Regions from separate parts of the Paenibacillus sp. S-38 genome, predicted to be linked through region 2. Evidence: a T-box and tRNA genes for the amino acid it is inferred to sense, from the RefSeq annotation. Region 2 holds a T-box; the other regions hold tRNA genes.

Evidence for each region. A T-box is a leader RNA that pairs with one kind of tRNA and senses whether it is charged. The one in region 2 lies ahead of tyrS (tyrosine--tRNA ligase), so its partner is inferred to be a tRNA-Tyr.
Region 1: it has a tRNA-Tyr gene. The T-box ahead of tyrS (tyrosine--tRNA ligase) is inferred to sense a tRNA for this amino acid. The anticodon was not compared.
Region 3: it has a tRNA-Tyr gene. The T-box ahead of tyrS (tyrosine--tRNA ligase) is inferred to sense a tRNA for this amino acid. The anticodon was not compared.
Region 4: it has a tRNA-Tyr gene. The T-box ahead of tyrS (tyrosine--tRNA ligase) is inferred to sense a tRNA for this amino acid. The anticodon was not compared.

What each region holds. Positions count from the first base shown of each region.
Region 1 covers NZ_CP187970.1:310,715-317,358, forward strand. Annotated here, with positions in the region: rRNA gene ACP26L_RS01525 (16S ribosomal RNA) at 1-434, shown strand, start outside; rRNA gene ACP26L_RS01530 (23S ribosomal RNA) at 703-3,623, shown strand; rRNA gene rrf (5S ribosomal RNA) at 3,787-3,903, shown strand; tRNA gene ACP26L_RS01540 (tRNA-Ile) at 3,956-4,032, shown strand; tRNA gene ACP26L_RS01545 (tRNA-Ala) at 4,052-4,127, shown strand; tRNA gene ACP26L_RS01550 (tRNA-Glu) at 4,144-4,215, shown strand; tRNA gene ACP26L_RS01555 (tRNA-Tyr) at 4,225-4,309, shown strand; tRNA gene ACP26L_RS01560 (tRNA-Asn) at 4,329-4,404, shown strand; tRNA gene ACP26L_RS01565 (tRNA-Val) at 4,408-4,483, shown strand; tRNA gene ACP26L_RS01570 (tRNA-Asp) at 4,504-4,580, shown strand; tRNA gene ACP26L_RS01575 (tRNA-Phe) at 4,600-4,672, shown strand; tRNA gene ACP26L_RS01580 (tRNA-Lys) at 4,688-4,760, shown strand; tRNA gene ACP26L_RS01585 (tRNA-Leu) at 4,772-4,858, shown strand; tRNA gene ACP26L_RS01590 (tRNA-Gly) at 4,865-4,939, shown strand; tRNA gene ACP26L_RS01595 (tRNA-Cys) at 4,952-5,023, shown strand; tRNA gene ACP26L_RS01600 (tRNA-Arg) at 5,039-5,112, shown strand; tRNA gene ACP26L_RS01605 (tRNA-Pro) at 5,118-5,191, shown strand; tRNA gene ACP26L_RS01610 (tRNA-Ala) at 5,348-5,423, shown strand; tRNA gene ACP26L_RS01615 (tRNA-Thr) at 5,428-5,500, shown strand; tRNA gene ACP26L_RS01620 (tRNA-Ser) at 5,506-5,595, shown strand; tRNA gene ACP26L_RS01625 (tRNA-Ser) at 5,615-5,702, shown strand; tRNA gene ACP26L_RS01630 (tRNA-Val) at 5,721-5,796, shown strand; tRNA gene ACP26L_RS01635 (tRNA-Thr) at 5,802-5,876, shown strand; tRNA gene ACP26L_RS01640 (tRNA-Ser) at 5,916-6,004, shown strand; tRNA gene ACP26L_RS01645 (tRNA-Leu) at 6,046-6,128, shown strand; gene glcT (glucose PTS transporter transcription antiterminator GlcT) at 6,438-6,644, shown strand, end outside.
Region 2 covers NZ_CP187970.1:5,640,144-5,646,787, forward strand. Annotated here, with positions in the region: gene ACP26L_RS24780 (YlaN family protein) at 1-15, opposite strand, end outside; gene ACP26L_RS24785 (HPr family phosphocarrier protein) at 272-520, opposite strand; gene ACP26L_RS24790 (aminopeptidase) at 639-1,757, opposite strand; gene ACP26L_RS24795 (TVP38/TMEM64 family protein) at 1,816-2,400, opposite strand; gene rpsD (30S ribosomal protein S4) at 2,728-3,327, shown strand; gene tyrS (tyrosine--tRNA ligase) at 3,492-4,751, opposite strand; T-box leader at 4,811-5,101, opposite strand; gene ACP26L_RS24810 (transglycosylase domain-containing protein) at 5,313-6,644, shown strand, end outside.
Region 3 covers NZ_CP187970.1:1,562,917-1,569,560, reverse strand. Annotated here, with positions in the region: gene ACP26L_RS07425 (ATP-binding protein) at 1-736, opposite strand, end outside; one part of gene ACP26L_RS07420 (IS5 family transposase) at 1,373-1,712, shown strand; one part of gene ACP26L_RS07420 (IS5 family transposase) at 1,712-2,133, shown strand; tRNA gene ACP26L_RS07415 (tRNA-Pro) at 2,340-2,413, opposite strand; tRNA gene ACP26L_RS07410 (tRNA-Arg) at 2,419-2,492, opposite strand; tRNA gene ACP26L_RS07405 (tRNA-Cys) at 2,503-2,573, opposite strand; tRNA gene ACP26L_RS07400 (tRNA-Gly) at 2,589-2,663, opposite strand; tRNA gene ACP26L_RS07395 (tRNA-Leu) at 2,667-2,753, opposite strand; tRNA gene ACP26L_RS07390 (tRNA-Leu) at 2,767-2,852, opposite strand; tRNA gene ACP26L_RS07385 (tRNA-Lys) at 2,870-2,942, opposite strand; tRNA gene ACP26L_RS07380 (tRNA-Gln) at 2,951-3,025, opposite strand; tRNA gene ACP26L_RS07375 (tRNA-His) at 3,038-3,113, opposite strand; tRNA gene ACP26L_RS07370 (tRNA-Asp) at 3,142-3,218, opposite strand; tRNA gene ACP26L_RS07365 (tRNA-Met) at 3,231-3,307, opposite strand; tRNA gene ACP26L_RS07360 (tRNA-Val) at 3,324-3,399, opposite strand; tRNA gene ACP26L_RS07355 (tRNA-Asn) at 3,403-3,478, opposite strand; tRNA gene ACP26L_RS07350 (tRNA-Tyr) at 3,499-3,583, opposite strand; tRNA gene ACP26L_RS07345 (tRNA-Thr) at 3,593-3,668, opposite strand; tRNA gene ACP26L_RS07340 (tRNA-Val) at 3,673-3,748, opposite strand; tRNA gene ACP26L_RS07335 (tRNA-Glu) at 3,757-3,828, opposite strand; tRNA gene ACP26L_RS07330 (tRNA-Ala) at 3,845-3,920, opposite strand; tRNA gene ACP26L_RS07325 (tRNA-Ile) at 3,940-4,016, opposite strand; rRNA gene rrf (5S ribosomal RNA) at 4,061-4,177, opposite strand; rRNA gene ACP26L_RS07315 (23S ribosomal RNA) at 4,369-6,644, opposite strand, start outside.
Region 4 covers NZ_CP187970.1:1,102,168-1,108,811, reverse strand. Annotated here, with positions in the region: gene ACP26L_RS05250 (sulfite exporter TauE/SafE family protein) at 758-1,576, shown strand; partial or broken gene ACP26L_RS05245 (SGNH/GDSL hydrolase family protein) at 2,000-2,625, opposite strand; tRNA gene ACP26L_RS05240 (tRNA-Leu) at 2,771-2,850, opposite strand; tRNA gene ACP26L_RS05235 (tRNA-Arg) at 2,854-2,930, opposite strand; tRNA gene ACP26L_RS05230 (tRNA-Leu) at 2,949-3,037, opposite strand; tRNA gene ACP26L_RS05225 (tRNA-Cys) at 3,048-3,121, opposite strand; tRNA gene ACP26L_RS05220 (tRNA-Gly) at 3,134-3,208, opposite strand; tRNA gene ACP26L_RS05215 (tRNA-Gln) at 3,218-3,289, opposite strand; tRNA gene ACP26L_RS05210 (tRNA-His) at 3,314-3,389, opposite strand; tRNA gene ACP26L_RS05205 (tRNA-Trp) at 3,403-3,473, opposite strand; tRNA gene ACP26L_RS05200 (tRNA-Tyr) at 3,482-3,567, opposite strand; tRNA gene ACP26L_RS05195 (tRNA-Thr) at 3,581-3,656, opposite strand; tRNA gene ACP26L_RS05190 (tRNA-Phe) at 3,661-3,736, opposite strand; tRNA gene ACP26L_RS05185 (tRNA-Asp) at 3,783-3,859, opposite strand; tRNA gene ACP26L_RS05180 (tRNA-Met) at 3,873-3,949, opposite strand; tRNA gene ACP26L_RS05175 (tRNA-Val) at 3,965-4,040, opposite strand; tRNA gene ACP26L_RS05170 (tRNA-Glu) at 4,053-4,124, opposite strand; tRNA gene ACP26L_RS05165 (tRNA-Ser) at 4,164-4,252, opposite strand; tRNA gene ACP26L_RS05160 (tRNA-Asn) at 4,259-4,334, opposite strand; rRNA gene ACP26L_RS05155 (23S ribosomal RNA) at 4,502-6,644, opposite strand, start outside.

The sequences.
Region 1 (6,644 bases), 2.8 Mb from region 2:
AACCCTTGACTTTAGTTGCCAGCATTAAGTTGGGCACTCTAGAGTGACTGCCGGTGACAAACCGGAGGAAGGTGGGGATGACGTCAAATCATCATGCCCCTTATGACCTGGGCTACACACGTACTACAATGGCCGGTACAACGGGAAGCGAAGTCGCGAGATGGAGCGAATCCTTAGAAGCCGGTCTCAGTTCGGATTGCAGGCTGCAACTCGCCTGCATGAAGTCGGAATTGCTAGTAATCGCGGATCAGCATGCCGCGGTGAATACGTTCCCGGGTCTTGTACACACCGCCCGTCACACCACGAGAGTTTACAACACCCGAAGCCGGTGGGGTAACCCGCAAGGGGGCCAGCCGTCGAAGGTGGGGTAGATGATTGGGGTGAAGTCGTAACAAGGTAGCCGTATCGGAAGGTGCGGCTGGATCACCTCCTTTCTATGGAGATCATGGCCATGAAGATGGCCGGATCAAATCGGCAGCGCAAGCTGCAAAAGCCGCGTAAGCGGGACACTCACTCGTGTTCAGTTTTGAAAGGTGCAATGCCTTTCAAACTCAATGTTTGTTCCTTGAAAACTGGATATACGAAACAAACTAGCTGAAGTAATCTAATGTTTTTTATTAGCTGCCTAGCGAGATGTTTTATTTTGGTAGAGACCTTTGAGCGAAGCTCAACGGAACGCAAAATAAAATCATCGAGCGACTTGGTTAAGCTATTAAGAGCACACGGAGGATGCCTAGGCACCAGGAGCCGAAGAAGGACGTGGCGAACAACGATAACGCCTCGGGGAGCCGTAAGCAGGCTTTGATCCGGGGATGTCCGAATGGGGAAACCCACATGTGGTAATTCGCATGTACCATGCAGTGAATACATAGCTGCATCGGAGGCAGACGAGGGGAACTGAAACATCTAAGTACCCTCAGGAAAAGAAAACAATAGTGATTCCGTCAGTAGCGGCGAGCGAAAGCGGATAAGCCCAAACCAAGGAGCTTGCTCCTTGGGGTTGTAGGACGTCAATGTGGGTAGAGCAGAGTAGGCGAACAGGTCTGGAAAGGCCGGCCAGAGTGGGTAAAAGCCCCGTAACCGAAATTCTGCGAACACCCTAGACGGATCCTGAGTACCGCGAGACACGTGAAACCTCGTGGGAAACCGGCAGGACCATCTGCCAAGGCTAAATACTCCCTGGTGACCGATAGTGAAGCAGTACCGTGAGGGAAAGGTGAAAAGAACCGCGGGAGCGGAGTGAAAAAGAACCTGAAACCGTGTGCTTACAAGAAGTCAGAGCCCGTTCATGGGTGATGGCGTGCCTTTTGTAGAATGAACCGGCGAGTTACGTTCCCGTGCGAGGTTAAGGTGAGAAGCCGCAGCCGCAGCGAAAGCGAGTCTGAATAGGGCGAATGAGTACGTGGACGTAGACCCGAAACCGTGTGATCTACCCCTGTCCAGGGTGAAGGTGCGGTAACACGCACTGGAGGCCCGAACCCACGAATGTTGAAAAATTCGGGGATGAGGTGGGGGTAGCGGAGAAATTCCAATCGAACTCGGAGATAGCTGGTTCTCCCCGAAATAGCTTTAGGGCTAGCCTCGGGTTAGCGTTGCGGAGGTAAAGCACTGATTGGGTGCGGGGCCCGCCAAGGGTTACCAAGTCCAGTCAAACTCTGAATGCCGCAAACGTGATGCCCGGGAGTCAGACAGTGAGTGCTAAGATCCATTGTCAAGAGGGAAACAGCCCAGATCATCAGCTAAGGTCCCCAAGTGTGTGTTAAGTGGGAAAGGATGTGGAGTTGCACAGACAACCAGGATGTTGGCTTAGAAGCAGCCACCATTGAAAGAGTGCGTAATAGCTCACTGGTCGAGTGACTCTGCGCCGAAAATGTAACGGGGCTAAACACACCACCGAAGCTATGACTAGATATCTATGATATCCTGGGGTAGGGGAGCGTTGTATGCGGGTTGAAGGTTGATCGTGAGGACAGCTGGACTGCATACAAGTGAGAATGCCGGTATGAGTAACGAAAAGATCAGTGAGAATCTGATCCGCCGAAAGCCTAAGGGTTCCTGAGGAAGGCTCGTCCGCTCAGGGTAAGTCGGGACCTAAGGCGAGGCCGAAAGGCGTAGTCGAAGGACAACAGGTTGAAATTCCTGTACCACCGTGAACCGTTATGAGCAATGGGGTGACGCAGAAGGATAGTGACGCGAGCTGATGGATGCTCGTCCAAGCAGTGAGGCTGATGTGCAGGCAAATCCGCACATCGTAAGGCTGAGCTGTGATGGGGAGGGAAACTTAAGTACCGAAGGTCATGAGTTCAGGCTGCCAAGAAAAGCCTCTAGCCAGGGAGAAGGTGCCCGTACCGCAAACCGACACAGGTAGGCGAGCAGAGCATGCTAAGGCGCGCGGAAGAACTCTCGTTAAGGAACTCGGCAAAATGACCCCGTAACTTCGGGAGAAGGGGTGCCTCGGTAGGGTGAATAGCCCGAGGGGGCCGCAGTGAAAAGGCCCAAGCGACTGTTTAGCAAAAACACAGGTCTGTGCGAAGCCGCAAGGCGAAGTATACGGGCTGACGCCTGCCCGGTGCTGGAAGGTTAAGGGGAGCGGTTAGGGGTAACCCGAAGCTGTGAACCGAAGCCCCAGTAAACGGCGGCCGTAACTATAACGGTCCTAAGGTAGCGAAATTCCTTGTCAGGTAAATTCTGACCCGCACGAATGGCGTAACGACTTGGGCGCTGTCTCGACGAGAGATCCGGTGAAATTTTAATACCTGTGAAGATGCAGGTTACCCGCGACAAGACGGAAAGACCCCATGGAGCTTTACTGCAGCTTGATATTGGACTTTGGTACGATCTGTACAGGATAGGTGGGAGCCTGAGAAGCCTGAGCGCCAGCTTGGGTGGAGGCGCCGTTGGGATACCACCCTGATCGTATCGGAGTTCTAACCTGGTACCGTGATCCGGTGCGGGGACAGTGTCAGGTGGGCAGTTTGACTGGGGCGGTCGCCTCCTAAAGCGTAACGGAGGCGCCCCAAGGTTCCCTCAGAATGGTTGGAAATCATTCGAAGAGTGCAAAGGCATAAGGGAGCTTGACTGCGAGACAAACAGGTCGAGCAGGGACGAAAGTCGGGCTTAGTGATCCGGTGGTACCGAATGGAAGGGCCATCGCTCAACGGATAAAAGCTACCCTGGGGATAACAGGCTTATCTCCCCCAAGAGTCCACATCGACGGGGAGGTTTGGCACCTCGATGTCGGCTCATCGCATCCTGGGGCTGAAGTAGGTCCCAAGGGTTGGGCTGTTCGCCCATTAAAGCGGTACGCGAGCTGGGTTCAGAACGTCGTGAGACAGTTCGGTCCCTATCTGTCGCGGGCGCAGGAAATTTGAGAGGAGCTGTCCTTAGTACGAGAGGACCGGGATGGACGTACCGCTGGTGTACCAGTTGTTCCGCCAGGAGCACGGCTGGATAGCCAAGTACGGACGGGATAAGCGCTGAAAGCATCTAAGCGTGAAGCCCCCCTCAAGATGAGATTTCCCAATTAGTAAGACCCCTTGTAGACGACGAGGTTGATAGGTTCGGGGTGGAAGCGCGGCAACGTGTGGAGCTGACGAATACTAATCGGTCGAGGGCTTATCCACTAGCTTCCGCAAGGAAGCGGCAGCAGTAATGTAGATGTTAGTCTTAAGCTAGCGAGTGAGGATATATCATTTTGGTAGTGACCTTTGTGCGAAGCACAACGGAACGCAAAATGATATACCCGAATGTATATCCAGTTTTCAAGGTACAAGCCTTGAATAATCGTTTGGTGATGATGGCGGAAGGGAACCACGCGTACCCATCCCGAACACGAACGTTAAGCCTTCCAGCGTCGATGGTACTTGGACCGCAGGGTCCTGGGAGAGTAGAACGTCGCCAAGCAGCCATTGTAAGCCCGCCTATGGGTGGGCTTTTTCATGCGGCTAATTCATAAGGGCCCTTAGCTCAGCTGGTTAGAGCGCACCCCTGATAAGGGTGAGGTCGGTGGTTCGAGTCCACTAGGGCCCACCATATAACTTTATAAACGCATGGGGCCATAGCTCAGCTGGGAGAGCGCCTGCCTTGCAAGCAGGAGGTCAGCGGTTCGATCCCGCTTGGCTCCACCATGATTTACTTTAGTATGGCCCGTTGGTCAAGGGGTTAAGACACCTCCCTTTCACGGAGGTAACAGGGGTTCGAATCCCCTACGGGTCATGTTTCCATGGAGGCTTAGTGAAGTGGCTAAACACGGCAGACTGTAAATCTGCTCTCATCGAGTTCGGTGGTTCGAATCCATCAGCCTCCACCACTTCTTTTCATTGCAATATTCCCTGATAGCTCAGTTGGTAGAGCACTCGACTGTTAATCGAGTTGTCACAGGTTCGAGTCCTGTTCGGGGAGCCATATGGAGGCTTAGCTCAGCTGGGAGAGCATCTGCCTTACAAGCAGAGGGTCGGCGGTTCGATCCCGTCAGCCTCCACCATAACGTTTTACCTTTGGCTTGGAGCCGTGGTGTAGAGGCCTAACATGCCTGCCTGTCACGCAGGAGACCGCGGGTTCGAATCCCGTCGGCTCCGCCATTTGTATCCCTTGTAGTAAGGCTCGGTAGCTCAGTCGGTAGAGCAGAGGACTGAAAATCCTCGTGTCGGCGGTTCGATTCCGTCCCGAGCCACTTTCTTTTCCCTAAGAGCCATTAGCTCAGTCGGTAGAGCACCTGACTTTTAATCAGGGTGTCGTAGGTTCGAGTCCTACATGGCTCACTTTCAGGTATGCGGTCGTGGCGGAATTGGCAGACGCGCTAGATTCAGGTTCTAGTGGTGTAACAGCCGTGGAGGTTCGAGTCCTCTCGACCGCACCAACACCTGCGGAAGTGGCTCAGCGGTAGAGCATCGCCTTGCCAAGGCGAGGGTCGCGGGTTCGATTCCCGTCTTCCGCTCCAATTATAAAATTCGGCGCTGTAGCCAAGTGGTAAGGCAGGGCTCTGCAAAAGCCCTATCCCCGTGTTCGACTCCGGGCAGCGCCTTTTTTATAGATCTGTGTTCCCTTAGCTCAGCTGGATAGAGCGTTTGACTACGAATCAAAAGGTCGGGAGTTCGAATCTCTCAGGGAACGCTTGACGGGATGTAGCTCAGCTTGGTAGAGCACCTGGTTTGGGACCAGGGGGTCGCATGTTCAAATCGTGTCATCCCGATAAAGCAGGGAGCCCATCGCGGGCTCTTTTGTTTATGAAATTGCCGCAACTGTGTCGCTCTCTGGGTCAGGCAGCCAAGGCTTTAGCTGCCATCGGAGGAAAGAGCTTTAGGTTTCTTTTTCGGAGAAAGTTGATGTATAATAAGTTCTGTAGCACGGGGCCATAGCTCAGCTGGGAGAGCGCCTGCCTTGCAAGCAGGAGGTCAGCGGTTCGATCCCGCTTGGCTCCACCAACATGCTTCCATAGCTCAGTAGGTAGAGTGCATCCATGGTAAGGATGAGGTCACCGGTTCGATCCCGGTTGGAAGCTTTTGTGGAGAGGTGTCCGAGTGGTCGAAGGAGCACGACTCGAAATCGTGTAGGCGTGTGAGCGTCTCGTGGGTTCGAATCCCACCCTCTCTGCCAGAATTGCTTTATGTCGTATGGAGAGATACCCAAGTGGCTCAAGGGGACCCTCTGCTAAGGGGTTAGACTGCGCAAGTGGTGCGAGGGTTCGAATCCCTCTCTCTCCGGTTTCTTCTTAATCATATGATCGCTTAGCTCAGCTGGGAGAGCATTACCTTGACAGGGTAAGGGTCGGCGGTTCGATCCCGTCAGCGATCACCAACCATGCCGTCGTAGCTCAGCGGTAGAGCAACGCACTCGTAATGCGTAGGTCGGAGGTTCGATTCCTCTCGACGGCACCAGACCAGTACCGGGTCCGATCCCTGTGGCGGGGATCTTATGGAGAGGTGTCCGAGCTGGCCGAAGGAGCACGATTGGAAATCGTGTAGGCGTCACAAGCGTCTCGAGGGTTCGAATCCCTCTCTCTCCGTTGGCAGTATCCAAGCCCGCGGCCGTTGGCCGCGTAACTGAGCGGTTGTGGTGGAATGGCAGACACGCTATCTTGAGGGGGTAGTGGGCTTACGCCCGTGGAGGTTCGAGTCCTCTCAACCGCATACAAGAAATAACGACTAGGTACGGAAAGAAGGGCCCATAGGGCTCTTTTTTCATTTCCGGGCATCGTAGTACTATAATGCAGGCATTCTATGGGGCGGCAGCAGAGGCCGGATATAATGTTGGGAGGCCTGGCGGGCTGCAGGATTCAATTTGGCTGCTCAGGGCCTGCAAACCCAGGGCGGAGTGGGCAGTTGAAGCGCTATTGATTAGGGCCATGCAAGGCTGATGCAGGAGCTGCAAGAAGCGTCTTGTACAACCCCCGCTTTTTTGGTATCCTTAGCGAATTAGGGAGTTTGAGAGGTGCTGGCGTGGAAAGCCTTCAGGTACGCAAAGTATTGAACAACAACGTCATCATTGCGGTCCACCCGGAATACGGCGAGACGGTGGTGATCGGTAAAGGCATCGGCTTCAGCCGGAAGCAGGGCGACGCCATCGCTCTGGACAGCATCGAGAAGATGTTCATCCTGACCAATGAGAAAGCGAAGGAGCAGTATAAGCTCTTGATGCATCAGGTC
Region 2 (6,644 bases):
CACATCTGACGACATGATGCTTCCCCCCTGTATACTCCTGAAGCGAAACCCGGCAGCACACCGGCCCGAGTTCGCCCTCCGGTTCTCCCGAAATCCGTGAATGGCTGCATTCACGCTCCATATTCTTAATTTTAGTCGAAACCCAGCGAATACACAAGTCGTCCGTATAATAATACGTTTTTGGGAATCCGTCCTGTGAAAAAAGCAAAAAGGCACTTTCACAAAGCGCGAAAGTGCCTTCCTATGTACCCTTTCAAGGGAGCCCAGGCGGTTAGTCCTGAATGCTGTTAATCGTCAGGCCATGCTTCTTGAATACTTCCGCCATGGCTTCCTTGGCTTCTTCCGCATCCGGACCATGCACGTGCAGATCATAATTGCTCGTTGTCAGGAGGGTGGTGAACAAACCGAGGATGCTCTTCACGTCGATGTACTTGTTATCGTACTGAAGAACGATAGACGATCTGAATTTATTAGCGGTTTGTGAGATTTCCACAATTGCTGCATTGTTTGCGTTAGCCATACAAATCCCTCCATGCGTCGGTTGAATAATCGTCAAATAAATCGCTTTCTTCCTTATGATACCTTGGAAAAGGTTAACATGCAAGGGCAAAATTCGCCCTCCCGGCGCGGTGTCCCGGCTATTTCAGATGCTCCGGGTTCAGCCCTTCGAGCTCCGGAATCACGAATCTTCCATCCTTGCGGATCAGCACGTCGTCGAAGTAGATTTCCCCTCCGCCGAACTCCGGGCGCTGGATCAGCACGAGGTCCCAGTGGACCGAGGAGCGGTTACCGTTGTCCGCCTGCTCGTAGGCCTGACCCGGTGTGAAGTGCAGACTGCCGTCGATCTTCTCGTCGAACAGCGTGTCCTTCATCGGATGCAGGATGTGGGGATTGAAGCCCAGCGAGAATTCTCCGATGTACCTGGCCCCCTCGTCCGTATCGAGAATCTGGTTCAACCGCTTCGAATCATTCGCCGTCGCCTCCACGATTCGCCCGCTCTCGAACCGGAACGTGACATTCTCGAAGGTTACGCCCCCGCTGACCGACGGCGTATTGTAGGCGATCGTCCCGTTGACCGAATCCCGTACCGGAGCGGAATACACCTCGCCGTCCGGAATGTTGCGCTTGCCGCAGCACTTGACCGAGCCGATTCCCTTGATCGAGAACGAAATATCCGTCGCCCCCGGCCCCACGATCCGTACCCGGTCCGTCCGGTTCATCAGCGCCTGCAGCGGATCCATTGCCACGGACATTTTGGCATAATCCAGGTTGCATACGTCGAAATAGAAGTTCTCGAATTTCGAGGTGCTCATGCCCGCCAGCTGGGCCATGGAAGCGTTCGGATAGCGCAGCACGACCCAGCGGGTCTTTTTGACACGCTGCTCCAGGTGCACCTGCTTGCTGTAGATTTGGGAGTAGAGCTTCATCTTCTCCTCGGGCACATCGGACATCTCACTCACGTTCTCACCGGCCCGCACCCCGATATAGCAGCTCATGTCTTTCATGCGCAGCAGGTCCATCTGCGTCCAGTGCTCGATCTGCTCCTGCGTCGCCCCCTTGAGTACGGCCGCACGGACCGACGGATCGATAAGCTCCACATAAGGCACGCCTCCACGGGCGTACACTTCCTCCACCAGACATTTGACGAGCTCCCGTTCGGAGCCGATCATATCGATCAGCACCTTCTCCCCCTGCTGAACATCGAGGGAATACCCCACCAGATTACGGGCCAACTGCTCCAGCCGCGGATCGCGCATCTGTCAATCGTCTCCTTTTATCTTTGAATGATGAACCGGAATGTTACTTTGTCCTTCTTTATTTACCGCCGCTCTTGGTCCATCTCATCTTGAGGTAGCCCCCCGCCGCCAGCAGCAGACCGAAGAGAGCAAGCAGAATCAGAAGCCTGCCTTTATGCTTTGTAAAATGCAGGAGATCATGCCCGATCAGCGATTCGAGCAGGATCATCGGCATCTTGCCGATCAGGGTGCCGACAATAAAATCCCTTGACCGCACGCGGGTCACCGCAGCCGCCATATTGATCGCGAAGGAGGGGAGCACCGGTATCACCCGGGACAGCGTGATATACAGCAGTCCGTGCTTCTCCAATTTCTCGTTGAAGCGGTCCGCAAGCGGGTATCTCGCGAGCCGTGCCTGCGCCCATTCCCTGCCGAAGCTGCGGGTGCCGTAGAACGCAAGAACGGCTCCAAGACAGGCGAACACATAATTAACCAGGAACCCCAGCCATAGACCGAACAGGAGCACGTTCGCTCCGGCCACCACGACGAACGGTACGAACGGCACGATCGTTTGAAGCAGAATAAGCAGAGCTCCGCAGGCCTGCCCGAAGAAGCCGAGGGAGCCCAGCGTATCCGTTAGATGCCTAATATCCCACTCGCCCATGCCTCGTCCCCCTCTCTTCCCTTATTGTACCAAAAAAAAACGGGCTTCCAAACTCTGCCCGGGACGCTTCCTCCCATTCCTAGCTTTCGTTCCATTCGCCCCTTCCTTTACTTGACACAGACCCACTCTATCTTATAGAATTAGAAGTCGAGAATGAGCTCTGATCCGCACATAGCGGACTTGCTTATTTATGGTGGAAGTCGGTGTCACCCTCTATAGGTTTTGTTGCTGTCGGGACCGCGGCTGGGTTCTTCCCGACAGATGCGCAAAATCGGGCACAAGCTTCACCCGAATCCTAACTTTACTTATAAAGGAGCCCACCATACAATGTCACGTTACACAGGTCCTAAATTCAAACTCTCCCGCCGCCTCGGTATTTCCCTGAGCGGTACCGGCAAAGAACTCAAGCGTCCGTTCCCTCCAGGCCAGCACGGTCCAGGGCAGCGCAAGAAAATGTCCGGCTACGGCGTACAGCTGCAGGAGAAGCAAAAGCTCCGCCACATGTACGGCTTGAACGAGAAGCAGTTCCGCAACCTGTTCGATAAGGCTGCGAAAATGCAAGGGATCTCCGGTGAGAACTTCATGTTCCTGCTCGAGAGCCGTCTCGACAACCTCGTATACCGTCTGGGTCTCTCCAACTCCCGTGCAGGCGCACGTCAGCTGGTTTCCCACGGTCACGTAACGGTTAACGGCAAGAAAGTTGACATCGCGTCCTACCTGGTTTCCACCGGCGACGTGATCGGTCTTCGCGAGAAGAGCCGCGGCCTGTCCGCAGTGAAAGAAGCTCTCGCAAACCGCAACTACCTGCCTGCTTACCTTGAGTTCAACGAAGCTGCAGTAGAAGGCAAGTACGTTCGTCTTCCTGAGCGTTCCGAGCTCGCACAAGAGATCGACGAAAAGCAAATCGTCGAGTTCTACAGCCGTTAATCTCCGGCTCATCGAAACAAGCTGCCCGCTTCTTGCCGGCAGCTTGTTTTTTTGCTGCCGCAGCACCCCGCATCCCCGCCCCACGACCAAAAACAGCCCGCTCCCCCGGAATAACCGGAGGGAGCGGGCTGTTCATCTTTTCTTCGTAACGGCTCTGTTCCGTATTATTGGAACTTCACCAGGTAGTAATTGCGCTTGCCCCGGCGGATGACGAGGAAACGTCCTTCGAGGCCGTCGGAGGCACGGACGACCTTATCGAGCTCCGTCGTCTTGACTCCGTTGATCGAGACGGCGCCGCTCTCCACATCCTGACGCGCTTGCCGCTTCGACGGGGCCGCCTTCACCTGCACGAGCAGGTCGAGGAGCGTGATCTCCGTACCGGCATCGAGCTCGGTGGACGGCACGTCACTGAATGCCTGCTCGATCTCGCTGCCGGAGAGGGAGCCCACATCCCCGCTGAAGAGGACGGTGGAGATGCGGATCGCGCTCTCGGCCGCCTCGGCACCGTGAACGAGCGTTGTCATCTCCTTGGCAAGCACGCGCTGTGCTTCCCGCTTCTCCGGCGCTTCCTTCACCTGGCGCTCCAGCTCGCCGATTTCATCCGGCGACAGGAACGTGAAGTACTTCAGGAACTTCACGACATCGTTGTCGTCCGTATTGATCCAGAACTGGTAGAACTGGTAAGGCGTCGTCTTCTCTGCGTTGAGCCACACGGCGCCGCCTTCCGTTTTGCCGAACTTCGAGCCGTCGCTCTTCGTCACCAGAGGCACCGTCAAGCCGAAGGCCTGATTGCCGTTCGTCTTCCCGATGAGCTCCAGCCCCGCCGTAATGTTGCCCCATTGGTCGCTGCCGCCGATCTGCAGGGAACAGCCCCGCTTCTCGTTCAGCTGCTGGAAGTCGTACGCCTGCATGATCATGTAGCTGAATTCCGTGAAGGAGATCCCCTTCTCGAGACGGGAATCCACGGAGTCCTTGGCCAGCATGTAATTCACGGTAAAGTTCTTGCCGACATCCCGCAGGAAGCCGATGACATTCAGCTCGGACAGCCAGTCGTAGTTGTTGGCCGTCTGCGCCGGGTTCTTCTCGGCTTCGAAGTCCAGGAACTGCGAGAGCTGGTTTCTCAGCTTCTGCGTCCACTCCTCCACGACTTCCTTCGGGTTCAGCGTCCGCTCGGCCGCCTTGCCGCTCGGGTCGCCGATAAGGCCTGTGCCCCCGCCTACCAGCGCTACAGGGATATGGCCGGCCTGCTGGAAGCGCCGCAGCACGAGCAGCGGCAGAAGGTGCCCGATATGCAGGGAGTCCGCCGTCGGGTCGAAGCCCGCGTAGAGCACAACAGGCTCCTCCGCCAGTTTCTTGGCGAGCCCCTCCCGGTCCGTCACCTGGTTGATCAATCCGCGGAATTCCAAATCACTCAAAATATCCATTGCCATTACGGTATCATCCTCTCTCTTCTTATGAAAATACAAAAAAGCCTTCTCCTCCACAAAGGGACGAGAAGGCTCAGCTCGCGGTACCACCCTAATTAAAGTCCTCTTCCCGGCTCCGCAGGGCTGCCCCTGACAGTCCGGTCCGGCGGACTTTCACTTCATCATGGATAACGGGCGGTCAGCCCGATCGGAAGCTACGCAAGGAACCCGCCCAAAAGACGATCTCCCTCTTCCCTTCCGCTGCTCCGGACGGTAATTCGGACGTAAGGTCAGCTGCCGGCTCGCACCACCCGCCGGCTCTCTGTAAGCTGGGTTCCCTCTCCTACTGAATCCTTCACTGCATTTGGCTTATGGAATTATTAAAACCATTTATACCACAGGCCCAAAAGAGTTGTCAAACCCTGCCGGCATGGCAGGTCAGCCCCCAGTATTCAGCATTCCATAAGGCCCTCATCACCGAAACGTCACCGATGGAGGAACGGAATCCCATGCCGAACCTTGACGCTTTGTGCTATAATTGTTAAGGAATGTTTGGGCCAGGCAGGAGGAAGCCGATTCATGGAACTGGATCAAGAGAAAGTAACCGAGAGGAAACCCAAGGAACCGAAGAAACCCCGCAGTTATAAACGTGTTTTTTTTACCGCAGGAAAAGTAACGCTGAGCAGCGTCAAGTGGCTCTTCATCTTAGGGCTCATCGCCTGCTTCCTGGGAGGAGGCGCGGCCTTCGGCTATGTCACCTCTCTCGTCAAGGACGACCCCGTGCGGAGCAAAGAGGAGATGCTGAAGGAGATGCAGGACGACGCCTTGACCGGCTTCGTGTATTTCCGGGACGATTCGGTCGTCGGCCAGCTTCGGACGGAGGAAGACCGGAGGATGGTCGCCTTGAACGATATCCCCCAGCATGTCCTGGATGCTGTTTTTGCCATTGAGGACAAGAACTTCTATGAGCACAACGGCGTGGACTTCAAAGGGACGGCCCGGGCCGTCGTTCAGAAGCTGCTCAAGGAGGATGTGCAGACGGGCGGCAGTACGATTACGCAGCAGCTGGCCCGCCGGGTCTTCCTCACCCTGAGCCGGGACGACAGCCGCAAAGCGAAGGAGATTCTGCTCGCCATGCGGATGGAGCGCCTGATGTCGAAGGATGAGATCCTGCTCGCCTACCTCAACAAGATTCCGTACGGCAACGGCTCGTCCGGCTACAACCTGTACGGCATCAAGGCGGCCGCCAAGGGCATCTTCAACATCGACGACCTGTCGAAGCTGAATCTGGCTCAGGCCGCCTATCTCGCCGGGCTGCCGCAGCAGCCGAGCAACTACTCCGCCTTCACCTCGAAGGGGGAAGTGGACGGCGCGGCCTTCAAGCGGGCTGTGCAGCGCCAGCAGCTGGTGCTACGCCGGATGCTTGAGGAAGGCAAGATCACCGATGCGCAGTACCAGGAGGCGCTCCAGTTTGATCTGAAGAGCACGCTCGCCGAGAAAGTCAAACGGGCCTACACCGAGTATCCTTACCTGATGATCGAAGTGGAACGCGAGGCCGCCAAGGCACTGCTCAAGGTGGAGAATCCCAAGCTCAATCCGAAGGAGAGCCCGGAAGAGTATGCCGAGGCGCTCAAGAGTATGCAGACCAAGCTCAGCCGGGGCGGCTACCATGTCTACACCACCATCGACAAGGATATCTACAGCTCGATGCGTGCGATCGCCTCGGACGAGAAGAACTTCACTCCGGAGGACAAGGTCAAGGGCATCGAGCAGATTGGCGCAGTGCTTATGGACAGCAGGACCAGCGCCATTCTCGGCATGATCGAGGGCCGCGACTTCTGGAAGGAACAGCTCAACCACGCAACCCAGGCTTACCGGCAGCCGGGCTCCACCATGAAGCCGGTCGCTGCA
Region 3 (6,644 bases), 4.1 Mb from region 2:
AAGACTCAGGCTCCCCACTGTGCGTACGGAAGGTAAGCAGGAAAGTCGTCCGCTTCGGTCCCGTTACGCAGCCGATCTCTCCGCCGTTCTTCTGCATGATGGTCTTGCAGACGGCAAGACCTAGCCCCGTGCCTTCCTCCTTATCCGTCACGAACGGCTCGAAGAGCTCATCGAGAATGCGGGGATTCACTTCCGGGCCGTTATTTGCGATTTCAAGAATATAGCATCCGGGCCTGTCGTATCCGCAAATATGCATCTCCTTCTCATGCTTGACTTCCTCCATGGCGTCCAGACCATTGTTTATGACATTGGAGAGTACCTGCTGAACGGCCACCTTTTGTATGTACAGCACGGCATCGTCTTCTAGATCTACGGTAAGGTTCACGTTTTCGCTGAGGAATCGGGGATTCAGCAGAGAAATGACCGAATCCAGCAGCTGCCTGGCCGTAAGCCGGATAACCGGCTCCTCAATGACTCGCTTCTTCGAAAAGCTGAGGAATCCGGTGATCTGCATATTAATGTTCTCAAATTCGTTATCCACTACACTTAAATAACGCAGCGTTTTATCGGAGCTTTCCTCGACAGACAAACTTTCCCGGATCAGCTTTAAAAAGCCCTTGATCGAGGTCAGGGGATTGCGGATCTCATGGGCCATACTCGCAGCCATCTTCCCAATGAGGTTGAGCCTGTCATCATGCAGCTGGGTGAGGGCTCGCTCCTTATCCTTCAGTCGCATACTTGTCCGCTCAATATACTGGGAGCATACCAGCTCTTGAATATACTCAAGTCTCCTTGTAATCACAGCCAGAAATGAAATCGCATTTAAGAGGTCCGCTCCTTCCGCTCTCATTGCCTTCTCTAAAACACCAAATACGGCAGTTCGCCAAAAAGAGGTGCTGTGGAAAATGTGCTGCAGCGGCAGCCCACGATCCACCAAATTTCGGGACCAAATCGGCACCCTCTCGTTCAGCTCGTGCGTTTCGGGTGGGATTTGGAGATCGATCGTATAATCAAAGTAAATCTCTGCCTGCCTCCGCAGCTCTTCTGAACCATAGAACTCCGGAAAGGCTTCAGTCAACAGTACATACCAGCGTGTAATGATCTCTTCCCTGCTGTTTTGGAGCGCTTGCAGTTCCTTTTCAAATTCCGCCATACTGCCTCCACCCTGCGTCTATTATGTGAACAGACACTGCTGTCTAATCGTCTTCTCTTATTATCTATTAAAATATCATATTCTATTTCTGGAATATAGCCTGCAATCGAAAATACTCCAGATTCGTCGGATACTGGAAAATGAAGCATCTTGAGAGGGGAGCATAACTAGGGCGTGTATGCAAACCATGACCCAATAAAATGGGTAAATATAGATATGATGAGACGATACGAAATCCGTGACGACCAATGGGATAAAATCAAGGACCTGCTGCCAGCCGAAAGAAAACCACAAGGAGGGAGACCCGCGAACAACCATCGCCAGATGCTGAACGCTATGCTGTGGGTGGCGCGGACAGGTGCGCCCTGGCGGGATTTGCCTGAATACTACGGCTCCTGGTCTACCGTCTATAGCCGGTTCTGCCGCTGGAAAATCGCCTGCATTTGGGATCGGATCTTAGAGCACGTTACGATTGAACCTGATTTTGAAAGTGTCATGATTGACGCGACAATTGTACAGGTCCATCAGCATGGGGTCGGTGCAAAAGGGGGACCCTCAAGCAAGCTATTGGGCGGTCCCGAGGCGGATTGACCACCAAAATCCACGCGGTCGTCGACGCCCTGGGGAACCCGCTGCGGTTTGTGCTGACCGGAGGCCAATGTCATGACTCGGTAACCGGCTACGAGATGCTAAAGCAGATGGACTTAACGAAAAAGCAGGTCCTGGCCGACCGTGCTTATGACAACAACCGGATTCTCCACCTTTTAAAGGAACAATCCGCCACTTCGGTGATACCAAGTAAGAAAAACCGCCGGAAACCGCGGGAATGGGATAAGGAAATCTACAAGGAGAGGCATCTGATCGAATGCTTTTTCAATAAAGTGAAGAATTATCGCCGATTAGCCACACGCTATGATAAATTGGCCTGTAAGTTTAGGGCATTTTTGACCTTAGCTTCGATTATGGTGTGGCTCGCATAGGTTTGCATACAGGCCCTAGAATTTACTCAAGCGTTTTTCCGTACTTCTGCCCTTACAGAGCACAATTCCGTTACCCATGGCCACAAGCGGTAAGGATAGAGTGGAGATCAATACTACTCGACTCTTCTTTCTCGCGCCGTTTTCACAAAATAGTCCGGACATAACAAAAAGAGCCCATCGATATGGACTCTTTTTGTTATGACTTATCGGGATGACACGATTTGAACATGCGACCCCCTGGTCCCAAACCAGGTGCTCTACCAAGCTGAGCTACATCCCGTCAAGCGTTCCCTGAGAGATTCGAACTCCCGACCTTTTGATTCGTAGTCAAACGCTCTATCCAGCTGAGCTAAGGGAACATAAAGGCTAAGGCACCACCCAGATTCGAACTGGGGATAAAGCTTTTGCAGAGCTCTGCCTTACCACTTGGCTATGGCGCCTTATCAAGTAAAATATGGAGCGGAAGACGGGAATCGAACCCGCGACCCTCGCCTTGGCAAGGCGATGCTCTACCGCTGAGCCACTTCCGCAGGTGGTGCGGTCGAGAGGACTCGAACCTCCACGGCTGTTACACCACTAGAACCTGAATCTAGCGCGTCTGCCAATTCCGCCACGACCGCATATAAAGTTAGATGGTGCGGTTGAGAGGACTCGAACCTCCACGAGCTTACGCCCACTACCCCCTCAAGATAGCGTGTCTGCCATTCCACCACAACCGCATATGAAATTAAAAACGTGAGCCATGTAGGACTCGAACCTACGACACCCTGATTAAAAGTCAGGTGCTCTACCGACTGAGCTAATGGCTCAAACTGAATGGCTGGGGATCTAGGATTCGAACCTAGGCATGACGGAGTCAAAGTCCGTTGCCTTACCGCTTGGCTAATCCCCAATGGGTTAAAAATGGGGCGGTCGAAGGGAATTGAACCCTCGAATGCCGGATCCACAAACCGGTGCGTTAACCACTTCGCCACGACCGCCAAAGCAAAAAAACAAGTAAAAGAAGAATGGCGGAGCCGACGGGATTCGAACCCGCGGTCTCCTGCGTGACAGGCAGGCATGTTAGGCCTCTACACCACGGCTCCACACAAAATATTTGGTTGCGGGGGCAGGATTTGAACCTGCGGCCTTCGGGTTATGAGCCCGACGAGCTACCGGGCTGCTCCACCCCGCGTCAGTTTAAAGAAATATGGTGGAGGCTGACGGGATCGAACCGCCGACCCTCTGCTTGTAAGGCAGATGCTCTCCCAGCTGAGCTAAGCCTCCATATGGCTCCCCGAACAGGACTCGAACCTGTGACAACTCGATTAACAGTCGAGTGCTCTACCAACTGAGCTATCAGGGAATAAAATTACTGAAAAGAAGTGGTGGAGGCTGATGGATTCGAACCACCGAACTCGATGAGAGCAGATTTACAGTCTGCCGTGTTTAGCCACTTCACTAAGCCTCCACAAAACAATGGTGCCGCCGAGAGGACTTGAACCCCCAACCTACTGATTACAAGTCAGTTGCTCTACCAATTGAGCTACAGCGGCATAATGGTGGAGGCTGACGGGATCGAACCGCCGACCCTCTGCTTGTAAGGCAGATGCTCTCCCAGCTGAGCTAAGCCTCCATGGGAACTGACCCGTAGGGGATTCGAACCCCTGTTACCTCCGTGAAAGGGAGGTGTCTTAACCCCTTGACCAACGGGCCATACTAAAGTAAATCATGGTGGAGCCAAGCGGGATCGAACCGCTGACCTCCTGCTTGCAAGGCAGGCGCTCTCCCAGCTGAGCTATGGCCCCATGCGTTTATAAAGTTATATGGTGGGCCCTAGTGGACTCGAACCACCGACCTCACCCTTATCAGGGGTGCGCTCTAACCAGCTGAGCTAAGGGCCCTCATGATGTTTAATTCATACGGCTTGTCCCACGAAGGTGGTACCGCTTGGCGACGTTCTACTCTCCCAGGACCCTGCGGTCCAAGTACCATCGACGCTGGAAGGCTTAACGTTCGTGTTCGGGATGGGTACGCGTGGTTCCCTTCCGCCATCATCACCAAACGGTTTGTGTATCGGCCAGGATACACGGTAATACATATTCAAGGCAGCTTGTACCTTGAAAACTGGATATACGTTCGGGTACATCTTTTTGCGCTCCGTTATGCTTCGCATAAAGATCGCTTTCAAAAAGATATCTCCTCGCTTGCTAGCTAAAGACCTAAAGTTCCGCTGCCGCTTCCTTGCGGAAGCTAGTGGATAAGCCCTCGACCGATTAGTATTCGTCAGCTCCACACGTTGCCGCGCTTCCACCCCGAACCTATCAACCTCGTCGTCTACAAGGGGTCTTACTAATTGGGAAATCTCATCTTGAGGGGGGCTTCACGCTTAGATGCTTTCAGCGCTTATCCCTTCCGTACTTGGCTATCCAGCCGTGCTCCTGGCGGAACAACTGGTACACCAGCGGTACGTCCATCCCGGTCCTCTCGTACTAAGGACAGCTCCTCTCAAATTTCCTGCGCCCGCGACAGATAGGGACCGAACTGTCTCACGACGTTCTGAACCCAGCTCGCGTACCGCTTTAATGGGCGAACAGCCCAACCCTTGGGACCTACTTCAGCCCCAGGATGCGATGAGCCGACATCGAGGTGCCAAACCTCCCCGTCGATGTGGACTCTTGGGGGAGATAAGCCTGTTATCCCCAGGGTAGCTTTTATCCGTTGAGCGATGGCCCTTCCATTCGGTACCACCGGATCACTAAGCCCGACTTTCGTCCCTGCTCGACCTGTTTGTCTCGCAGTCAAGCTCCCTTATGCCTTTGCACTCTTCGAATGATTTCCAACCATTCTGAGGGAACCTTGGGGCGCCTCCGTTACGCTTTAGGAGGCGACCGCCCCAGTCAAACTGCCCACCTGACACTGTCCCCGTACCGGATCACGGTACCAGGTTAGAACTCCGATACGATCAGGGTGGTATCCCAACGGCGCCTCCACCCAAGCTGGCGCTCAGGCTTCTCAGGCTCCCACCTATCCTGTACAGATCGTACCAAAGTCCAATATCAAGCTGCAGTAAAGCTCCATGGGGTCTTTCCGTCTTGTCGCGGGTAACCTGCATCTTCACAGGTATTAAAATTTCACCGGATCTCTCGTCGAGACAGCGCCCAAGTCGTTACGCCATTCGTGCGGGTCAGAATTTACCTGACAAGGAATTTCGCTACCTTAGGACCGTTATAGTTACGGCCGCCGTTTACTGGGGCTTCGGTTCACAGCTTCGGGTTACCCCTAACCGCTCCCCTTAACCTTCCAGCACCGGGCAGGCGTCAGCCCGTATACTTCGCCTTGCGGCTTCGCACAGACCTGTGTTTTTGCTAAACAGTCGCTTGGGCCTTTTCACTGCGGCCCCCTCGGGCTATTCACCCTACCGAGGCACCCCTTCTCCCGAAGTTACGGGGTCATTTTGCCGAGTTCCTTAACGAGAGTTCTTCCGCGCGCCTTAGCATGCTCTGCTCGCCTACCTGTGTCGGTTTGCGGTACGGGCACCTTCTCCCTGGCTAGAGGCTTTTCTTGGCAGCCTGAACTCATGACCTTCGGTACTTAAGTTTCCCTCCCCATCACAGCTCAGCCTTACGATGTGCGGATTTGCCTACACATCAGCCTCACTGCTTGGACGAGCATCCATCAGCTCGCGTCACTATCCTTCTGCGTCACCCCATTGCTCATAACGGTTCACGGTGGTACAGGAATTTCAACCTGTTGTCCTTCGACTACGCCTTTCGGCCTCGCCTTAGGTCCCGACTTACCCTGAGCGGACGAGCCTTCCTCAGGAACCCTTAGGCTTTCGGCGGATCAGATTCTCACTGATCTTTTCGTTACTCATACCGGCATTCTCACTTGTATGCAGTCCAGCTGTCCTCACGATCAACCTTCGACCCGCATACAACGCTCCCCTACCCCAGGATATCATAGATATCTAGTCATAGCTTCGGTGGTGTGTTTAGCCCCGTTACATTTTCGGCGCAGAGTCACTCGACCAGTGAGCTATTACGCACTCTTTCAATGGTGGCTGCTTCTAAGCCAACATCCTGGTTGTCTGTGCAACTCCACATCCTTTCCCACTTAACACACACTTGGGGACCTTAGCTGATGATCTGGGCTGTTTCCCTCTTGACAATGGATCTTAGCACTCACTGTCTGACTCCCGGGCATCACGTTTGCGGCATTCAGAGTTTGACTGGACTTGGTAACCCTTGGCGGGCCCCGCACCCAATCAGTGCTTTACCTCCGCAACGCTAACCCGAGGCTAGCCCTAAAGCTATTTCGGGGAGAACCAGCTATCTCCGAGTTCGATTGGAATTTCTCCGCTACCCCCACCTCATCCCCGAATTTTTCAACATTCGTGGGTTCGGGCCTCCAGTGCGTGTTACCGCACCTTCACCCTGGACAGGGGTAGATCACACGGTTTCGGGTCTACGTCCACGTACTCATTCGCCCTATTCAGACTCGCTTTCGCTGCGGCTGCGGCTTCTCACCTT
Region 4 (6,644 bases), 3.6 Mb from region 2:
CGCTGAGCTGCCAAAGGTACATCGACTCTTCCCTTCTGGCTTCCTGCTATCAGAACATGTTAGCAGTACATCATGCCTCTACTACATGCCGGCACCATTGCCCTTTTACTGCCACCAGGCCTGTGTTTACCTGCCTGCGATATAGTACCCTTTCGCCTTTTCTACCTGCTGATAGCATCTCTGCCTTTGAGCTGCCTTTGGTGCCCTTTTTACCTAGTGACACACCTATGCCCTTTACTGCCGACTGGCCTACGTATATACTTGCCTGCAATATAGCACCTCAGCCTTTTCTGCCGTACTGACGACCATCTCTGCCATTGGGCTGCCTATGGAGCCCTTTTGCCAATGACAGGACATTCCTATGCCCTTACTACCGACTAGCCTGCGTATATCCCCCCTGCGATACAGCACCTCAGACTTTTCTACCTGCTGACAGCCATCTCTGCCTTTGAACTGCCTATGGAGCCCTTTTTGCCTAGTGACAGGACATTCCTCTGCCCTTACTACCGACTAGCCTGCGTATATCCCCCCCTGCGATACAGCACCTCTGACTTTTCTACCTGCTGACAGCCATCTCTGCCTTTGAGCTGCCTATGGAGCCCTTTTGCCAGCGACAGTGACACTCCTCCGACTACCTTCCGACGCCCCCATGCCGTTGCCTTCCTATTGGCATGCCGTGGTTTGCCGCCGCTGATTTCCTACAGTACAATAGCCTGTATATGTTTGACTCTACACAAAGGGAAAGCAGGCGACTCGCGTGAACATTCTATTCTTTACCGCTGTCGGTCTTCTCTCAGCCACATTCGGCAGTTTGGTTGGGCTTGGTGGCGGGATTATTATCGTACCGGCCCTGGTGTACCTGGGACCTTTTTTCGTCGGTGAATCCATTTCCGTTGCTACAGCCGTGGGGACGTCCCTGGCAGTACTCATTTTCACCGCGCTCTCTTCAACCTTAACCTTCATGAAGCAAAAGCGTGTCGATTTTAAAAGCGGCTGGCTCTATTTTCTAACCTGCGGCCCGGGAGCCATGCTGGGCTCCTATGTTACACAGTTCGTTGATGCGTCATCGTTCCAGCTCAGCTTCGGGATCTTCATGCTCTTCATGGCTATACTACTGATTCTTAGAGATGCTATGAAGCCCATCAACATTCAATGGTCTATTGAACGGACCTACACAGATGGACAAGGCCAAACCTTTCAGTACGGCTACAGCGTCCTGCCTGCTCTCTGCATTGGTCTCGCCGTGGGCTTCATCTCGGGGCTTTTCGGGATCGGCGGCGGGTCACTGTTCGTGCCGGCCATGGTGCTGCTTTTCCGTTATCCGCCCCATGTGGCCACAGCGACCTCCATGTTTGTGATCCTGCTTTCCTCGGTTCTCGGAAGCCTGACTCACCTGGGACTCGGCGAGGTGAATCTGTGGATGGTTGCCGGCCTGGCTCCTACCGCCATCATAGGCGGCTGGCTAGGTGCACTGATCGCAAGCCGCCTCAGCTCTCGGAAGCTGATGTGGGTGCTTCGGATAACATTTATCCTAGTCGCCATCAAAATGATCTGGGAGGGATTCACCTCCTCCTAGCCGGATCGCTTTTTAGCACGCGGCTGCGATGACATCTACTTCTGCACAATCCCTCTGTATTCAACAAGCTAAGGCAAATGACAGTTCACTGAGATCCGATTCCTTATTGGACCGCCGCGCATCCTCTCCTCAGGTGGCCGTTCCCCCGCCAACCATCTGGAGGGCCCATACATCTCGCCCGTTTTCGAGCACGCCCACGACCTGCAGCTTAAGCACACAAGATAACGGCTTCGCCGTCCTTTACGGACGAGGCGCGTTTATAAGAAATATAAGATGAGGGGATCGAGCCGCGGCGAGATATAATTTTTTATATTTGAACAAAAAGAGAACTCCATTTTCGCAAAAGAGTTCTCTTGCCTGTTTTCTCTTCCCCAGAAGGGTTCGTGAAACAGGGATACCGAATTTAGATAACTGCCGCTCCTCTTACGCTTGCACAGCCTTCAACCACGCATCCGCAATAAGCGCATGTCCCGCAGGAGAGGGGTGAACTCCATCCGGTGCCCAGTAGGCCGGTGAAGTCTGTGCACTCGCAGCGGCAAACAGGCCATCCAACGGGACGTATAGTGTCTGAAACTCGCTCGCCAACTGCCGTACAGCTTGGATCTTCGAATCCAGGTCCTCTCTCCAATTCCGGCGGTCTTCGGGGACCGGAAGAACAAAGGGCTCGATCAAAATTATTTTGGCGTTCAGCTGTTCTTTGGTCTGTACGATCAGTTGGCGATAACGCTCAGCAAACAATTCCGTAGACGTCAGGTCATCGCGATCATAACGTCGCCACGTATCATTGATTCCTATGTAGATGGATACCCAGTAGGTTTGAGTTCCATGCAATCCTCCTGCCACCGCCCAAGCAGGTCAACGACACGATTGCCACCAATCCCTCTATTCAGGAAACGAACTTCCTTTTGTGGGTACAGGTGCCCGAAGCGTGCGGCAGCCATCAAGGCATAACCTACACCGAGGTCATGACCATTGTATCGGTTCCTTCCGCAGTCGGTAATACTATCCCCTTGAAAAAGCACGACCGCTCCATCTTCGATCTTCGTCATGTCAATTCTTCCTCCCTTTTTCTACGATTCTAATCCAGTCCAGCGAGCGCCTGATCCTAAATTTGCTAAACCGAGGGTCCCTTTGTATATCCGCAGAATAAACAAAAAAGCTTAGAAGACTTGATGTCTTCTAAGCTTTCGGTGATGCCGGTAGAGGGACTCGAACCCACACGGTTTCCCTCACGATTTTGAGTCGCGCGCGTCTGCCAATTCCGCCATACCGGCTAGTGGCGTGCCCTAAGAGATTCGAACTCCTGACCTTTTGATTCGTAGTCAAACGCTCTATCCAGCTGAGCTAAGGGCACAAACTATAAACGATGGAGTGGTGCCGAAGACCAGACTTGAACTGGTACGGTGGTCACCCACCGCAGGATTTTAAGTCCTGTGCGTCTGCCGATTCCGCCACTCCGGCGAATAAAAAATGGAGGCGCCACCCAGACTCGAACTGGGGGTAAAGCTTTTGCAGAGCTCTGCCTTACCACTTGGCTATGGCGCCTCGGTACTTAAATGGAGCGGAAGACGGGAATCGAACCCGCGACCCTCGCCTTGGCAAGGCGATGCTCTACCGCTGAGCCACTTCCGCATAATAAAACTGGGGATCTAGGATTCGAACCTAGGCATGACGGAGTCAAAGTCCGTTGCCTTACCGCTTGGCTAATCCCCAATGCTTGAATTCTTTCAAAAGATATGGGGCGGTCGAAGGGAATTGAACCCTCGAATGCCGGATCCACAAACCGGTGCGTTAACCACTTCGCCACGACCGCCATGGCAGGAAAACAGGGGCAGCAGGAATCGAACCCACACCAAAGGTTTTGGAGACCTTTGTTCTACCTTTAAACTATGCCCCTATAAAAACTGGTGGAGGCTGATGGATTCGAACCACCGAACTCGTACGAGAACAGATTTACAGTCTGCTGCGTTTGGCCACTTCGCTAAGCCTCCGTATGAAATTACATGGTGCCGCCGAGAGGACTTGAACCCCCAACCTACTGATTACAAGTCAGTTGCTCTACCAATTGAGCTACAGCGGCATAATGGTGGCTCGGGACGGAATCGAACCGCCGACACGAGGATTTTCAGTCCTCTGCTCTACCGACTGAGCTACCGAGCCTTCTAAAACATAACAGCATTATATCTTACTTCACGAGAAAAGTAAATGGCGGAGCCGACGGGATTCGAACCCGCGGTCTCCTGCGTGACAGGCAGGCATGTTAGGCCTCTACACCACGGCTCCACACTAGGAAAATTGGTTGCGGGGGCAGGATTTGAACCTGCGGCCTTCGGGTTATGAGCCCGACGAGCTACCGGGCTGCTCCACCCCGCGTCAGTAAAATCATTATGGTGGAGGCTGACGGGATCGAACCGCCGACCCTCTGCTTGTAAGGCAGATGCTCTCCCAGCTGAGCTAAGCCTCCATGGGATAAAGATGACCCGTAGGGGATTCGAACCCCTGTTACCTCCGTGAAAGGGAGGTGTCTTAACCCCTTGACCAACGGGCCGAACCAATGGTAATTGCAATAAACCTAAAGGTAATGCTACGGAGAGAGAGGGATTCGAACCCTCGAGACGCTTGTGACGCCTACACGATTTCCAATCGTGCTCCTTCGGCCAGCTCGGACACCTCTCCAAGAAATGGCTCCCCGAACAGGACTCGAACCTGTGACAACTCGATTAACAGTCGAGTGCTCTACCAACTGAGCTATCAGGGAATAACTGATCAAGGCTTGCACCTTGAAAACTGGATACGAAACGGTCGTTCGGGTATATCATTTTGCGTTCCGTTGTGCTTTCGCACAAAGGTCACTATGATATATCCTCACTCGCTAGCTAAAAACCTAACATCTACATTACTGCTGCCGCTTCCTTGCGGAAGCTTGTGGATAAGCCCTCGACCGATTAGTATTCGTCAGCTCCACACGTTGCCGCGCTTCCACCCCGAACCTATCAACCTCGTCGTCTACAAGGGGTCTTACATACTGGGAAATCTCATCTTGAGGGGGGCTTCACGCTTAGATGCTTTCAGCGCTTATCCCGTCCGTACTTGGCTATCCAGCCGTGCTCCTGGCGGAACAACTGGTACACCAGCGGTACGTCCATCCCGGTCCTCTCGTACTAAGGACAGCTCCTCTCAAATTTCCTGCGCCCGCGACAGATAGGGACCGAACTGTCTCACGACGTTCTGAACCCAGCTCGCGTACCGCTTTAATGGGCGAACAGCCCAACCCTTGGGACCTACTTCAGCCCCAGGATGCGATGAGCCGACATCGAGGTGCCAAACCTCCCCGTCGATGTGGACTCTTGGGGGAGATAAGCCTGTTATCCCCAGGGTAGCTTTTATCCGTTGAGCGATGGCCCTTCCATTCGGTACCACCGGATCACTAAGCCCGACTTTCGTCCCTGCTCGACCTGTTTGTCTCGCAGTCAAGCTCCCTTATGCCTTTGCACTCTTCGAATGATTTCCAACCATTCTGAGGGAACCTTGGGGCGCCTCCGTTACGCTTTAGGAGGCGACCGCCCCAGTCAAACTGCCCACCTGACACTGTCCCCGCACCGGATCACGGTACCAGGTTAGAACTCCGATACGATCAGGGTGGTATCCCAACGGCGCCTCCACCCAAGCTGGCGCTCAGGCTTCTCAGGCTCCCACCTATCCTGTACAGATCGTACCAAAGTCCAATATCAAGCTGCAGTAAAGCTCCATGGGGTCTTTCCGTCTTGTCGCGGGTAACCTGCATCTTCACAGGTATTAAAATTTCACCGGATCTCTCGTCGAGACAGCGCCCAAGTCGTTACGCCATTCGTGCGGGTCAGAATTTACCTGACAAGGAATTTCGCTACCTTAGGACCGTTATAGTTACGGCCGCCGTTTACTGGGGCTTCGGTTCACAGCTTCGGGTTACCCCTAACCGCTCCCCTTAACCTTCCAGCACCGGGCAGGCGTCAGCCCGTATACTTCGCCTTGCGGCTTCGCACAGACCTGTGTTTTTGCTAAACAGTCGCTTGGGCCTTTTCACTGCGGCCCCCTCGGGCTATTCACCCTACCGAGGCACCCCTTCTCCCGAAGTTACGGGGTCATTTTGCCGAGTTCCTTAACGAGAGTTCTTCCGCGCGCCTTAGCATGCTCTGCTCGCCTACCTGTGTCGGTTTGCGGTACGGGCACCTTCTCCCTGGCTAGAGGCTTTTCTTGGCAGCCTGAACTCATGACCTTCGGTACTTAAGTTTCCCTCCCCATCACAGCTCAGCCTTACGATGCGCGGATTTGCCTGCACATCAGCCTCACTGCTTGGACGAGCATCCATCAGCTCGCGTCACTATCCTTCTGCGTCACCCCATCGCTCATAACGGTTCACGGTGGTACAGGAATTTCAACCTGTTGTCCTTCGACTACGCCTTTCGGCCTCGCCTTAGGTCCCGACTTACCCTGAGCGGACGAGCCTTCCTCAGGAACCCTTAGGCTTTCGGCGGATCAGATTCTCACTGATCTTTTCGTTACTCATACCGGCATTCTCACTTGTATGCAGTCCAGCTGTCCTCACGATCAACCTTCAACCCGCATACAACGCTCCCCTACCCCAGGATATCATAGATATCTAGTCATAGCTTCGGTGGTGTGTTTAGCCCCGTTACATTTTCGGCGCAGAGTCACTCGACCAGTGAGCTATTACGCACTCTTTCAATGGTGGCTGCTTCTAAGCCAACATCCTGGTTGTCTGTGCAACTCCACATCCTTTCCCACTTAACACACACTTGGGGACCTTAGCTGATGATCTGGGCTGTTTCCCTCTTGACAATGGATCTTAGCACTCACTGTCTGACTCCCGGGCATCACGTTTGCGGCATTCAGAGTTTGACTGGACTTGGTAACCCTTGGCGGGCCCCGCACCCAATCAGTGCTTTACCTCCGCAACGCTAACCCGAGGCTAGCCCTAAAGCTATTTCGGGGAGAACCAGCTATCTCCGAGTTCGATTGGAATTTCTCCGCTACCCCCACCTCATCCCCGAATTTTTCAACATTCGTG